2 linked regions of the Lactiplantibacillus plantarum genome follow. The protein of the gene in region 2 binds, or shares a complex with, the protein of the main gene of each other region. Links are inferred from orthologs where the notes say so. Each region holds a gene or a part of one and is shown on either strand. Other genes may lie near its edges.

The links.
Region 1: the proteins of E5260_RS11275 (region 2) and E5260_RS09515 are in contact, whole or in part, in a solved structure (PDB 3PXG), measured with the Bacillus subtilis proteins. The link is inferred for Lactiplantibacillus plantarum from one-to-one orthologs.

Annotation. Positions count from the first base shown.
Region 1 is NZ_CP039121.1:2,050,095-2,057,728, forward strand. The notes cover bases 3,061-6,018. They hold E5260_RS09515 (adaptor protein MecA), read right to left. Parts: upstream 4,927-6,018; coding sequence 4,195-4,926; downstream 3,061-4,194. Other genes in these bases: E5260_RS09510 (competence protein CoiA), read right to left, coding at 3,061-4,010; spxA (transcriptional regulator SpxA), read right to left, coding at 5,062-5,460; E5260_RS09525 (MBL fold metallo-hydrolase), read right to left, coding at 5,747-6,018. Also shown: E5260_RS09500 (DsbA family protein), read left to right, coding at 186-821; pepF (oligoendopeptidase F), read right to left, coding at 1,036-2,847; more of E5260_RS09510, read right to left, coding at 2,925-3,060; more of E5260_RS09525, read right to left, coding at 6,019-6,490; E5260_RS09530 (antibiotic biosynthesis monooxygenase), read left to right, coding at 6,631-7,131. UniProt on the Bacillus subtilis protein: Enables the recognition and targeting of unfolded and aggregated proteins to the ClpC protease or to other proteins involved in proteolysis. Acts negatively in the development of competence by binding ComK and recruiting it to the ClpCP protease.
Region 2 is NZ_CP039121.1:2,380,480-2,388,297, forward strand. Bases 125-3,266 are described here. They hold E5260_RS11275 (ATP-dependent Clp protease ATP-binding subunit), read right to left. Parts: upstream 2,877-3,266; coding sequence 372-2,876; downstream 125-371. Other genes in these bases: E5260_RS11270 (TetR/AcrR family transcriptional regulator), read right to left, coding at 125-193; E5260_RS11280 (CtsR family transcriptional regulator), read right to left, coding at 2,895-3,266. Outside these bases: more of E5260_RS11270, read right to left, coding at 1-124; more of E5260_RS11280, read right to left, coding at 3,267-3,362; serS (serine--tRNA ligase), read right to left, coding at 4,906-6,183; E5260_RS11325 (deoxynucleoside kinase), read right to left, coding at 6,466-7,101; E5260_RS11330 (M15 family metallopeptidase), read right to left, coding at 7,484-7,818. UniProt on the Bacillus subtilis protein: Competence gene repressor; required for cell growth at high temperature. Negative regulator of comK expression. May interact with MecA to negatively regulate comK.

The sequences.
Region 1 (7,634 bases), 330 kb from region 2 along the record:
GTAATCCTAGAAACAAAATACTTTACGAATTTAGCAAATCGGTGCATGATTACGGGTGAAGGTTTAAGCTAAGTAACGAGTGATTTTCTGCATTAAAAAATTTATGAAATGAAAAACTTGCAAATACCTCGTTTGATTGGTATTCTGCACTATGACGCGAATAGAGAAAGTGGAGGAATTATAACGTGTTAGAAGTGTATTTATTTGTAAATCCGTTGGCAAACCAATGCGTACGTGATGAGCAAAACGTGTTACGGTTGGCAAACGACTCAGACAAGCAAATCCAATTTCAATTCGTACCATTACTCAATATTAATGTGATTCAACGGGCTCTAAAGTGCCAAGGAATCAAGGCATCCGACTGGCATGCTCAAAATCAACAGTCTCAAACATTGTACCGAGTTATTTTGGATTATAAAGCCGCCCTTTTTCAAGGCAAAAAACGGGGGCGTAACTTTTTAATTGCCTTGCAATCTGCAATGCTCAAGGCTGGTCAACACTATTCGGAAGAGCTCGTCAAAACGGTTGCAACTAACTGTCAGATTGACTTAGACATGTTCATGGAAGATCGGGACAGTGACTTGGCGAAACAGGCCTTTCATGCTGATCAGCGGCTTGCATCTGAAATGAACATTACCGAAGCATCGTCGGCCGTCGTTTTTGATTGCGACCAATATGATTATGGTGTCTTGCTAGAACATTTTAATTACACGACTCTTTTTGACTTAGTCAATGGCAATCTGGATCCTTTTCAAGATGCAACTCGGGCAACCAATGCCAGCTGTGCTAGCCTTGCCAACGCACAATTACACGTTTTATAATTCCAGTAATTGCAATTATTCAACTGGTCCTACCAGTCAAAAGCACCCGACGATCATTTTCGCCGGGTGCTTTTGACTGTATTTACCTTTTATAGCTGCCAGAATAAGCCTTCTGGACTCGGCAGCTAACACCCTAACTGATAAGCGGGTCAGGTGTAAAATAAGCGTCGGGACCGAACATCCTGACGCTCATTGTGCTTGCTTTTATAACTGGTTAATCTTGGGTGACCAACTGTTCAAATTCATTTAATCGTTCTTCAAATACCTCGAAAGCTGCATCAAGATAATCAGGCTTGGTCATATCAACTCCAGCTCGGTGCATGACATCGATTGGGAAAGCAGATGAACCAGCTTTCAAGTAACCGAGATAATCCGCAACAGCATCTGTCTGTTGCGTACTAATACGGTCAGCCAACGTTGAGGCCGCTGCAAAACCCGTGGCATACTGATAAACATAATAATTGTAATAAAAATGCGGGATACGGGACCATTCGTCGGCAATTTGCGGATCACTGACGACGGCGTCACCATAGTAGCGTTGGTTCAACTGCAAATAATGTTTTGACAAGCGATCGGCAGTCAAAGCCTGACCTTCTTGATCTTGCTCATGAAGCCACTGTTCAAACTCAGCAAATTGCGTCTGCCGGAAAACGGTGCCTTTAAATCCATCTAAGTAGTAATTCAAGACATACGCCCGCATTTTTGGATCTTGTTCAGTCGCTAAGAAATAGTTCGTCAACAAGTTTTCATTAGTCGTTGAAGCAATTTCCGCCACGAAAATTGAATAGTCACCATACTGATAAGGCTGATGATGTGTCGTGAAGTAAGAGTGCATACTGTGTCCCATTTCGTGCACCAACGTATATAAATTATCAATATTATCCTGCCAGTTCAACAGCATGTATGGCGCGGTATCATACATTCCTGACGAATACGCCCCGCTACGTTTGCCTTGATTTTCCACCACATCAATCCACCGTGAAGCAAACGCTGTTTTGACGTGTTTGAGATAATCAGAGCCCAAAATTTTGAGCGCTTGTAAAGCAGTTGCTTGAGCCTGCTGGTAGGAATAGTTGGTCGTCGGCTTGGGTGCCAATGGCGTGTACATATCATACATATGCAACTGATCAACTCCGAGCAGTTGTTTCCGTAACGCAACATACCGGTGCAATAAGTCCAAATGCTTGTCAACGGACGTGACTAAAGAATCGTAAACCGCCGTCGGAATCTGATTGGCAGCAAGTGCTGCCGTCCGCGCATCTGGATAATGATGAGCCTGGGCAACAAAATTGTGTACCTTGACTTGGCTAGCTAAAGTCGAAGCAAGTGTTCGCCGGAACTGGCCGTATACTTTATACAGTGCTTCAAACGCCTCTCGCCGAACAGCCGGATGAACGGACTCAAGTAACACCCCATAAATTCCTTGTGACAATTTGACAGGGTTGCCGTCGTCATCCTTTACCGTTGGAAATTGAAAGTCAGCGTTATTCAGTACACCAAAAGTTTTCGCAGAAGCACCAAAAATATCACTAGCGCCTGCGAGTAAAGCTTCTTCGCTTTCAGACAGAACGTGTCCCTTTTGCAACCGGATCGTATCCAACAAATGCCGATAATCACGTAAATCGACGTTTTCATCAAGGTACGTATCCAATTCGCCCGGCGTTAATTCCAAGATTGCTGGTTCGAACCAGGCAGTCGCTGCGGATACCTTGGCAGTCAAACTACTAGCTTGATCGTCTAAAGCCGCATTGGTACTATTGCCAGTATCCTGGTCACTTTTCAGACTTGCGTATACCGCCACTTTCTCTAACCGACGATACAGCGCTAAAACAGCCTGGATGCCAGCCAGCACCGTGTCGGCCGAGCTTGTAAACGTTTCTTTAAGCGCAGTGACGGTGGGGATTGCAGCTTTGACTTGTGCAATATCCGCCTCATACGCGGCCTGATCTGCATAAATGGGCGTCAAATCCCACGTCAGTTCTTCAGGAACGGCCGAACGGGTCGGCAATTGTTTGGTTGCTACCATGCAAATTCCTCCAATTATTTCAATATAGCACTAGATTACCACAGATTGCGCCTATCGCGGTAGCATCTGTTCCGGAATCAATGTTTGCGCCATCGAAGCTGGCCGGAATTCACATGCCACTCAGTTTTCTGCCAGTTTATCACTTGCTGCTCGCTAAGCATCGTAATCATGGTCGTTATCAGTTGTTGTATTAACGTGCCTCGTGCTTGCAGGCAGGCACGCCGGGCAAGTAATGGCCGTAATTGGGCCCAGATCAATGCCTCTAATTGTGGCCCAGTAAGCCGTCCGGACTGTTGCCGCAGTGCAAAAAAGACGTGGGCGTGCCAGACCAGATATGGTACCGATAACAGCGGTAGTTGCGGCACAGTGGGCATCGTCCACGTCGGTAACTGGACAATCGTTCCTCCGCGTTGATAGCAAGCCACTTGTAACGCATCAAAACCACGTTGATGTCGAAGCCGTGCCAACATTAACTGTTGATAATAATGCCGTAAATGCGTGTCCGGCAAAGTTGGGGTGTTAATTTTAGGAGCCAATTGGCGAAAACGTAACACCGACTGGCTGCGCGTATCCAGTCGAATCGTTTGATAGGTCAGCGGTTCCGTATCCAATGTCAAGACGTGATGCAATAAACGAACACTAGTACTTTGAGTGTCCAAAAAAAGTAGAAACAGGCCCCACCGTTGCTGGTACTGCAAAAACTTCAAAGCCTTGCTATTGAGGTGCAATTGTCGCTGATAGGGGCGTCCCAACAACCATAACACTTGATAGCCATGCTGACGATAGCCCTGCGTCCGAGCTGCGAGTCGCTCCACTGACAAGGGTGAACACTGAAATTCTAACGCGAGTGGTTGCGCTGTACCTCGTCGAACCAAGATATCCGGGCGCTGATGTATCTCTGGCAAACCAGCCTCTAAGCGCACCGTATAACCACTGGCAGCGAACCAGGTCGCTAATTGTTGTTTACCACGAAGATGTTCCGTTGTTTCCCCTTCAGAGAAAGCATCACAATCCGTGGCATGGACGTGGGCAAAATGTGGCACGATCACTGCCCCCCGTTTCAATCGCACCGGCTGCACACATTCTGGACAGTAATATTCTATTTGGCGATCAGCCGTCGCCGCATTAACGAGTTGATGCTGGGCATCCATCGCGATCAACATGATGGTCCCTCCCTTCAACAACTAATTACGTCATTAAAGCCAATTCTCACGCAAACCCATCATCATTTATTGACCCCGAGCAGCACCCGTCTTTTGGCAAAGCGTCCGGCAGGCAGATTGTTTATCCGTGGATACAAAAAAGCCTTAACATTACGAATAAACGTTATGTTGAGGCAATTAACTGCTATTTAAAATAGTGCCGGATGGTTTCCAAAGCAGCATTAGACATGATCTTTTCACCATGTTCAAGTAGTACGTCAGCTGAAATATTAGCTAAATGGGCATATTCCAAGGCTACTGCGACATCATCTTTGATAGTGGCCGTTGATGATTGATCGACAAAGAAAACCAGTTCTAGATAATATTGGTCGCGATACTTGAATAAGTTAGACGCGAGTCCCTCTGGCCGGAATAATTGTGCCAATGAAACAAGATCCTCAAATTGATCGAATTTCAACACGTATTCCTTAGTTGGTGTATCAGGATCATCCAAATACGGATCGAGATCATTAGTGTCCTTAGTTGGATTATGTGCAATACCTTGTCCATCTTCAACCTGATTCGTATCCGTCTGCATCAGTTTACGCTTCAAATAATCTGAAACATCATCTTGTGAGTCGCTATCATCCGATTGGTCGGGTGACTGAGTTGCTTTAGCAATCGTATCTTGTAAATTATCACTGTTTTTGCTAATAAATAATTCTAAACCATTTCGGTTTGGTAATACTTGGAAAGTTACGGCATCATTGTCCTGAAATTGATGATCAACATCAACTTCCTCCAAGATGCTATAGAAGAAACTTTCAATTTGCTTATGATTCCCTAGTAAATCTAGTACGCGAATACCGCGTTCATTGAGATCATCATTTCCAATAACGACGCGAATCGTATCTTCGTTGATGCGTTCCATCTCCATTACAGATCCACCCCTTTCTAAGTGTCAAGGGCCATAATCACTATCACAATTCTAACTTATTTCAGTTTATTGTAAAGTAATCTATCTGAAAATACAAAAATTGGCCAATTAGTTAAGCTAACTAGCCAATGATAATCACATATTTGCTAATTGTTGTGCCCGTAATAATTCTAATGTCCGAATTCTTCGTGGCAAGAAGCGGCGAATCTCGTCCTCATTGTAACCAACTTGCAGCCGCTTCTCATCAAGCATAATTGGTCGACGTAACAGACTAGGATCATGAGTAATCATGTCAAACAATTCATTGAGTGACAAATCATTAATATCAACGTTCAGTTGTTGAAAGGCCTTTGAGCGAGTGGAAATAATTTCTTCCGTCCCTGATTCAGTCAGTTGTAGGATCTGCTTGATTTTTTCAATTGAAAGCGGTTCGGTAAACAGATTGTGTTCTTGAAAATCAATGTCGTGTGTCTGTAACCAAGCCTTGGCTTTGCGACATGAGGTACAACTTGGTGCGGTATATAAAATAACCATCCTGGGTCCTCCTTGGCATCGTTAATCAATTTTATAACATAATTCATTATACGCTACTCACTTTTAATTGTGAATAGGTTTAACAAAATTAATTTATTTAAAACTAATAATATAAAATACAATTATTCGATATATGTATTTTTTCTATTGAATAAACCGCTTTTATAGTCATTCTTGTTATTAATTAATTCGTATACAATTTAATTATGACTTATGATATCAATAATCTATTAACGGTAAACTGACAGAAAAAGCTTAGCAAAATAATTTGCTAAGCCCTATCATACTAGCCAAGATTCAATTGTAAAAACTTTTGAGCAACTGTCACTTGAATGTCATTACCGGCGGCTGCTTGTGCTTCTTGTTGGAGTTGTGTAAATGAGACATCTTGTGGCAAGTGTGTGAGCAATAATTTTTTGACGCGGGCATCTTTGGCAATTTTACCAGACTGTGCCGACGTCATATGCCACATTTTACCAGTTTTATCTGCGGCAAAATTCGTATCAGTCATCAATAACTGTGCCCCGGCTGCGAAAGTCGCTAATTCTGGCAAATAAGCCGTATCGGCGGAAAAGACAAGTTCTTGCCCCGTCGCTCGCTCGACCAACTTAACGGCATAGGCTGGAACTGGATGTTTAGTCGGTAAAAAGCTCACATCAAACGGCCCAATTTGATTGACAGCAGCCGGATCATAGGCCCGACCTTCTGTGGCATTCGCCCAGGTCAAGGCACCAAAGTTAAGTGGATCAGCGGTGTGCCCGTAAATCGGCAGCACGGGCGTCTTCCGTTCACCAGCACGCAACTGCCAGTAATATTGTAAGACCCCAACGTCCGCCGTATGATCGTGATGATAATGAGTCAGGAGCACACTATCGAGCTGTAAGGGGTCTAAAATCTCTTCTAAGGCGTTTAGCGCCCCCGACCCACAATCGAGCAATAAATGGTAATCACCGGCTGTAATCAGGTAAGAACTCGTACCCACGCCATCGTATGGATAACCACCATAGTAACCAAGAACTGTTAGTTTCATTATTGACCATCCCTTCATTTCTCTGTCCACTTCTATTTTAATATAGCACCAAGAAAAAATGAAACCAACAACTTAACATATTTTCAATTATTTTGAAAAACACGTATAATAATAGATGTAATAAATAAGGAGTGATATTGATGAGTGGAAAGATTGCAGCAACATTTGGGACACGTAAAATTCTAACCATGATCCAACAACAAAATGCTGATCGTGACTTGTTATTAATGCAGGCCAACGCCACTGAAGATCGCTATATGCTACTCGATTTAACCGGCGAAAAAACCGTTTTTTCAAGCCCCGTAACGTATGACGTTTTACTTTCAAAAGGATCAGCTGACTGGCATGGAATGACAAGTTTCATCTTCATTGATTTACCGGAAGAAGAACAAAAAGTCTTTAAATCTAAGTTTAGTAGTTTCCGACACGATTATAATAAGCCAGATGGGCTGAAACATTTTTGGATCTTACGTGAGTCCAAAAATAATTCAGCCTTCGTGATTGTCACAAATTGGCATAGCGACTCCGAATATGCTGTTTGGCTGCGAAGCGCTTCATTCAAGCCATTTGCCAAGTACATCACCTCAGATTACGGCTACCACGAAAGTCGCTATTCATTTGTACGTTCATTAAAATCATAATCATCCGGTATTGGATATTTCAAGTCGCTGCAGTGATTGAACTGCAACGACTTTTTTCATGAATATTACTTTTACTCAACACTGCTAAATCTCATCAGTTGATATATAAGCCTCGTTCACAACATCACATCGCAGTCAGAACCAACATATGTCCCGATCAGTGTGATCCTAAAGAATCTGCCGTCAGCTTTAGTTGAGCAATCGTGAGCCCAATCAGCCATCTGTTGAATGACACCCACCCTATTTACTGATTACAGTGCGCACCTCTTTAGGTGATCTCGTCAAACAGTTAATATTCTGAAAACACAAAAAAACGTCATTCATCAACGAATGACGTTTGTGACGGTCCGTACGAGACTCGAACTCGTGATCTCCTGCGTGACAGGCAGGCGTCCTAAACCAACTAGACCAACGGACCAATTGCGGGAGCAGGGTTTGAACCTGCGACCTTCGGGTTATGAGCCCGACGAGCTACCAGACTGCTCCATCCCGCGATAATATAA
Region 2 (7,818 bases):
CCGTCGTAATGACAGCCAGAAAGATGACCTCTTTATCTTTAAAATGGTGATAAAGCGCGGGCTGCGTAATGCCAATCGCATTCGCAATGTCGCGCGTACTTGTCGCATCATACCCATTTCTTAAAAACAGTTCCCGGGCTGTGCCTAAAATCGCCTGGTGCGTCTTCGCCATCTGTTCGGCTCGTGTCGCCATGTTATCATCTTCTTTCTTGACTTTATTTCCTATTATAATTTACACCAATCAGCACCGAACCACCAGCCTCAGATCCTACAGTTCACTTCAGTGGGTAGCATCTTAATACCGATTGAACCTAAAAGATGACGCCTGAAGTGGACTACCACTTCAAGCGTCATCTTTAATTTAATCGCGCCTACTTTGAGGAAACGGTCGAACGACCATCTGCCTTAGGCTGGTTTTTAATATTAATTGTAATGGTACCCTTGCTAGCACCAATCGTAACTTGGTCATCGACCTTGATCGCGCCGGTCAATAATTCTTCACTCAACCGATCTTCGATTTCAGTCTGTAATGCCCGTCGAATTGGTCGTGCTCCGTACTCAGGGTCAAAGCCAGCCTTCGCAACCACGTCAATGGCAGCCGGAGTGATTTTGATCTTGATACCTTGTTGGGCCACTCGATCAACAATTTCTTGTGACATCAACTTAACGATTTCGTGTAATTCTTCCTTATTCAATGAATGGAAGACGATTGTTTCGTCGATCCGGTTTAAGAATTCTGGGCGGAACGTCTGTTTTAACGTTGCTCGAATCGTCGCAGCAACCGCATTGTAGTCATTGGCCTTATCAGTTGCACCAAAACCAACTGATTTTTCATCACGAAGTGTGGTTGCCCCAAGGTTCGACGTCATAATCAGAATCGTATTTCTGAAGTCTACCTTCCGACCCTTAGAATCCGTCAAGTAGCCGTCATCCAAAACTTGTAACAAAATGTTAAAGACGTCCGGATGAGCTTTTTCAACTTCATCAAATAGCACGACCGAGTATGGTTTCTGGCGAACCTTCTCTGTCAGCTGACCGCCCTCGTCATAACCAACGTAACCAGGTGCCGAGCCAATCAAACGACTAGTCGAATAGCGTTCCATGTATTCAGACATGTCGATCCGAATCATATTATCTTCAGACCCGAACATCGCTGCTGCCAAGGCTTTTGCTAGCTCCGTCTTACCAACCCCAGTTGGTCCTAAGAACATAAAGGAACCAATTGGCCGACTCGGATCTTTCAACCCGCTGCGCGCACGGCGAATAGCACGAGCCACTGCGGATACGGCTTCTGGCTGTCCAACAACCCGTTCATGCAAAATCTTTTCCAAGTTAACTAAGCGTTCACTTTCAGATTTTTGCAATTGCGTTAACGGAACCCCGGTCCATTCGGCAACGACCTGAGCAATATCCTCACCTGTGACTTGTAAATCATAGTGTGGTGTTGCCCCCTCAGTCACTTCGGCGTCTTGGTCAGCTTCGATTCGATCTAGGCGTTGCTTCAGTTGCATCTCCTGCTTACGAATATCAGCGGCCTGTTCAAAATCTTGTGCTTCGATCGCTGTTTCCTTATCCTCACGCAGTTGCGCTAACTTGTCCTGGTTCTTGGATAGCTTCGTTGGTTGATCCATCTGATCGATGCGGACTTTAGCTGCCGCCTCATCCATCAAGTCAATGGCCTTATCAGGCAAGAAACGATCACTGATATACCGGCTGGATAGCTTGACTGCTTGATCAACAGCTTCATCCGTAATCGTAACCCGATGATGTTCTTCATAGCGTGGCCGTAGTCCATCTAAGATTTCAACGGCTTCGTCTTCGGTCGGTTCATTGACCATGACCGTTGCAAAACGCCGTTCCAACGCAGCGTCAGATTCAATGTACTTTTGATACTCATTTAAAGTGGTTGCCCCAATCGTTTGGAGTTCCCCTCGTGCAAGTGCGGGTTTCAGAATATTAGAGGCATCAATAGCCCCTTCAGCACCACCGGCACCAATCAAGGTATGCAATTCATCGATAAATAAGATCACATGGCCATCGTTGTAAATTTCATCAATCACTTTTTTCAGGCGGTCTTCGAATTCACCACGATACTTTGTCCCAGCGACTAATGATCCCATATCGAGCATCATCAAGCGCTTATCTGCCATATCAGTTGGCACATCACCGGCCACGATCTTTTGGGCTAGACCTTCGGCGATTGCAGTCTTCCCAACCCCAGGTTCACCAATCAAGACCGGATTATTCTTCGTCCGCCGTGACAGGATCTGAATGACCCGTTTGACTTCCTTGGAACGACCTACTACCGGGTCCATTTCTTGTTCACTAGCTAATTGGGTCAAATCGCGCGCCAGAGAATCCAAGGTTGGCGTTCCTTCAGTCTTCTTGCCACCGCGATTAGCCGCGTTACCCTTGCGCTTACTCATGGCGTCACTGACACCTAGCTTGCGAAGAACGACTTTACGCGTCTGACCTAGATCTAAGTTTAAATTCATTAAAATTCGCGAGGAAAGGATACTTTCATCAGAGAGCATCGCTAACAACAAATGTTCCGTTCCAATCTTGTTGGCACCGAGCCGTTTTGCTTCATCACCGGCAACGGACAAAATTTCTTTGGCCTTTGGTGAATATGGCAAGTAAGTATCCTTGCCAACATTGCTCAACGTCCCATAGCCAGTGAACCGTTCGATTTCTTCACGAATGTCATCTTCACTAACGGCATATTGTTGTAGCACCTTATTAGCAATTCCATTCTTTTCGATGGCCAATGCTAATAGCAAATGCTCCGTACCAACTGCCTGATGCTTGAAATATTTGGCCTGTTCCTGTGCCAGTACCAGCACACTTTTGGCACTAGGTGTAAATAAGTTATCCATTGCGATTCCTCGCTTTCTTTAGCTTTCGTAACGCAAGTGGTTCAAGATTCCGATAATTATCCGGGCCCGCAGACTGTTTTCTAAATCCCGGTCCGTTAATCCTAACGTCTCGTGGTCAATCGCCACTAAAATCAATTGCGCTTCTCGACGATTTAAGACGTCGTCCTCGTATAAACTTTGGACGACCGCATAAGCATCTCGTTGTGTGATTGAATCGCCGATCACCTGTATGAGGGCGTCCAACACATCAGCATCATCGACCAAATTAACCTTCTCAATGCGAATATAACCACCACCGCCACGTTTACTTTCAACTAAGTAACCATTTTGGATCGTAAACCGGGTCTTAATCACATAATTAATCTGTGAGGGTACCACGTTGAAAAGGTCGGCAATTTCTGACCGTCGAATTTCAACATGCTCCGAGTCCGCCAAAATACTTTTTAAATACTTTTCAATAATATCCGAGATATTTTGACTTTGCATGTGCTTCACCCTTTTCATTATCTTTGACTAATATTGACTATTATTATACGAGGATAATGGAAAAAAGCAAAGAATTTCACCCAAACCGCGGACTAGCATGTGCTTAACGGTTGTTACAGCATAGCACGCCAAACGTTTGCTTTCAATTGATTCAACCGTTTAGAACCTCATAATGATTAAATTATTAGGTCTCCATATTCATTGAACTACCTATTTAAAATATGTCAAGTTGAGTCACTCCTCATTGCAGGCGATGGGCACTGGTATCACAACGATGAACAGCAGTTCCGAGACTAATTTCTCCGAGCTCATGACTAACAGTGGCTGTTGCCTTGTCGGGATTATGAGTCACAACCACCGTATTCTTCACATGGCTGACTTAGTGAGTAACGTCGCAAAAGTGTCCCCTGACCGTTGAAACACCCCTGCTTACAAAAAAGGCCATAAAAAAAATCCAGCCAAATGACTGGATTAGTTGGTTTAACCGTAATCGGGAAAACAGGATTTGAACCTGCGACCCCTACGTCCCGAACGTAGTGCTCTACCAAGCTGAGCTACTTCCCGAGAAAATTAAATAAAAAGCCTTAGCACTTAACTAAGACTGTGTTAAACGATCGGGAAAACAGGATTCGAACCTGCGACCCCCTGGTCCCAAACCAGGTGCTCTACCAAGCTGAGCTATTTCCCGATACTAATGCACCCAGTAGGAGTCGAACCTACAACCTTCTGATTCGTAGTCAGACACTCTATCCAATTGCGCTATGGGTGCTTATTTAAAATGCCGAGGACCGGGATCGAACCGGTACGGTTATCACTAACCGCAGGATTTTAAGTCCTGTGCGTCTGCCAATTCCGCCACCCCGGCAAATTAAAAGCGGAAGACGGGATTCGAACCCGCGACCCCCACCATGGCAAGGTGATGTTCTACCACTGAACTACTTCCGCATAATAAAGCTATTAAATTGTAAATGCCGACTAGAGGATTCGAACCTCCGACCTCCTCATTACTAGTGAGATGCTCTGCCAACTGAGCTAAGTCGGCATGTGCGGGTGAAGGGACTCGAACCCCCACGTCGTAAGACACTAGAACCTAAATCTAGCGCGTCTGCCAGTTCCGCCACACCCGCATGATGTTAATCATGCCTTGTTGCCGGTTCAAACAGTTCTTACTGGTATGCCTTGACAACTATTTAACTTTATCATCATGTTGAATACTTGTCAACAACTTTTTTCAAATAAATGGATAAATATACTTTTTACTGGATAAACAAGTTATATTTTTCCGACAAGAAATATTATAGCACGGTAGCCGAAAATAGCAAACCCTATTTTCAAAAAAAGGTGAATAAATTTCAGTAAACCCAGCTTTTTCGCCCTTTTGCGCCTGAAATGTTCTCCCGACATTCTGCCCGTCCCGCAATTATTTAGTCAACTCGGCCGTTATTTCCACTCACATTTTAAAATCGACAGTTCCCTTTAATACTCATTAATTATGCAAAAAAAGCGAACTCGCATCACTGCGAGTTCGCTAACTTCATCTCAATTAACCTTGTTTTTCAATCTTCGTCTTACCGTGCATATATGGAACTAATACATCTGGAATCGTAACCGTCCCATCTTCATTTTGATAGTTTTCCAAAATAGCTGCAACGGTCCGACCGACAGCTAAGCCACTCCCGTTCAAAGTATGAACGAATTGCAATTTGCCATCGTCATCGCGATATTGAATGTGCGCCCGCCGAGCTTGGAAATCAGTACAATTTGAACAACTCGAGATTTCCCGGTACTTGTCTTGTTCTGGGAACCAAACTTCCAAGTCATGTGTCATGGCAGCTGTGAAGCTCATGTCACCAGTCGTTAACGTAATAACGTGATATGGTAACCCAAGTTTCTTTAGCAATGATTCGGCATTGTTGGTCAACTTCTCTAATTCATCCCATGAATCTTCTGGTTTCGTGAACTTAACCATTTCAACCTTATTGAATTGGTGTAAGCGAATCAAGCCTTTCGTATCACGACCAGCACTACCAGCTTCTTCACGGAAGGCTGGTGATAAGGCCGTAAAGTAAACTGGTAATTTTTCAGCGGGAATAACTTCATCACGATAATAGTTGACTAATGGCACCTCGGCCGTTGGAATCAACGTCAAATCTTGCGTCGTAATCTGGAAAGCGTCTTCCTTGAACTTAGGAAATTGGCCGGTACCGTACATAGATTCATCAGTGACCATGTATGGCGGCAAAACTTCCGTATACCCTTCAGCTTCGTGCTGGTCTAAGAAAAAGTTGTAAACGGCGCGTTCCAGTTTAGCACCATCGCCCACGTAGTATAAGAAACGACTACCAGAAACCTTAGCACCGCGCTCAAAGTCTAAGATGCCTAAATCTTCACCGATATCCCAATGTGCTTTCGGCGTAAAGTCAAAATGCCGTGGTGTCCCGATTCGACGTAATTCAACGGCATCTTCTTCTTTCAAGCTAACTGGTACGTCGGGATGGGGCATGTTTGGTAAATGTGCAGCCATATCCTGAACTTGGGCATCAACTGTCCGCCGTTCTTCATCCAACGTCTTCACATCGGCGCTAACTTTTTGCATTTCTGCAATTTCGGCACTAGCGTCTTCCTTGTTCCGCTTCTTCTGTGAAATTTCGCCTGAAACTTGGTTACGCGTCGACTTCAATTGTTCGCTCTTGGCGATCAATTCACGACGCTTTTCATCAGCGGCCAATAAATCATCGATGTCACTCGCAGCAACACCCCGATGACCAAGCTGTTCTTTTACAAAATCTGGATTTTGACGAATCATTTTAACATCTAACATAACGACGTCTCCTTTTCACTTTTAATCGTAAATAAAAACAGTCTCTCCTCCCAATTGGGACGAAGAGACTGCGATTCGCGGTACCACCCAAGTTCAGGATCATGATTAATCCCACCCTTAAACGGATAACGGCCGTGCCGTGCAGTATTACCTGCCCACATTGTCGCGCCGGAGTTTCGACTACCGATTCACACCACCCACCGGTTCTCTGAACGTCTACTTAAAAACGCGCCGTGTTTAATATTCACTGTCTACTATAAAACATTGATTCTAAAAAGGCAACTAGCCTAAACTAGCCACTTTTTCGTCGATCAACCGAATGACTTCCTTACGCGCATCCGCATCGGCGACAAAGTCCAGCTGATCCCCGTCGATCTGCATCTTCGGGCTATGATCATAATTAGCGTACCAGTCGTCATAGCGTTCATTCAAAGTCTGATAATATTTATATAAATCAGGATCTTGATCAATTTGTTCGTAAGAACGGCCCCGCTTTTGGATTCGTTTGAGCATCGTATCAAAAGAAATATTGATATGAATAAGTAAATCAGGACTCTTTTGATGAGACGCTTCTGGCAATTCCTGCATCATGTTATCTAATAATGAATCATAAATGTCAACTTCGGTATTCGTCGCCCGGCCAAGATCACCATTCAAATGAAATAATAATGAATCTTCAAAAATCGACCGGTCTAAGACGTCCAGATCGTTAGCAAAAGCTGATTTAATACTGTCTAACCGTTTATTTAAAAAATAGATTTGTAATAAGAAGGCGTACTTCTTAGGATCCTTATAAAATAACGGCAAAATGGGATTATCATCAACTGACTCGTAAAACGCTTTAGAACCAAAGTGGTTAGCCACTAACTGCGTTAAACTCGTCTTGCCGGCACCGATTGTTCCTGACATTACAAGCATGGGGCGTCTCTCCTTTTAATCACGTCAAAATTTTGATTATCTCTAAAAGCAACACTACATATTGTACGCACCCACGTCTTAAAATGCAATATCTGGTGAGTCAATTCAGTAAAAAACTTCGCACCAGCCACAACTGCGACGCACTAGTCAGCGATCCAAGCAACTCACTAACACACACTGGGTTACTACCCAAGCCGGCGCTGGTGGCACTTCAGCTTTGAGTGCGGCCTCTGACCAGCATAATCTGTCGTGACCAAATAATACTCAGTTGAGACGAACCCACATTGCTAAACCGAAGACAATTTAAAAGCGCACGCTAGCTAATTCCTAACGTACGCCATAAATGGTATTAATTGGGGCCATCAATAATACGGCTAGCTTATTACTTGGCCGCCTTTTCTCGAGCTTGCAGCAAACTGACGTACTGTTCGAGAGTCAAATTGTGCTTAGTCATGAATTCCGCACTCGCCTTACCAACGTAACGGAAATGCCAAGATTCATAGTCAATCCCAGTCGACTGCTTACCATCTTTAGTAAAGCGCAACACAAATCCATAGTCCGCCGCGTGATTAATCAACCACTGCTGACCCTTGTTCTTGTCGGATGATGACAATAATTGATTACCATGAGTGCTGTACCAGTGCGTGTTCATGATATCTGCTGCGAGACCAGTTTCATGCTCACTACCACTAGGAACTGCGACATATTCTTTAGTCA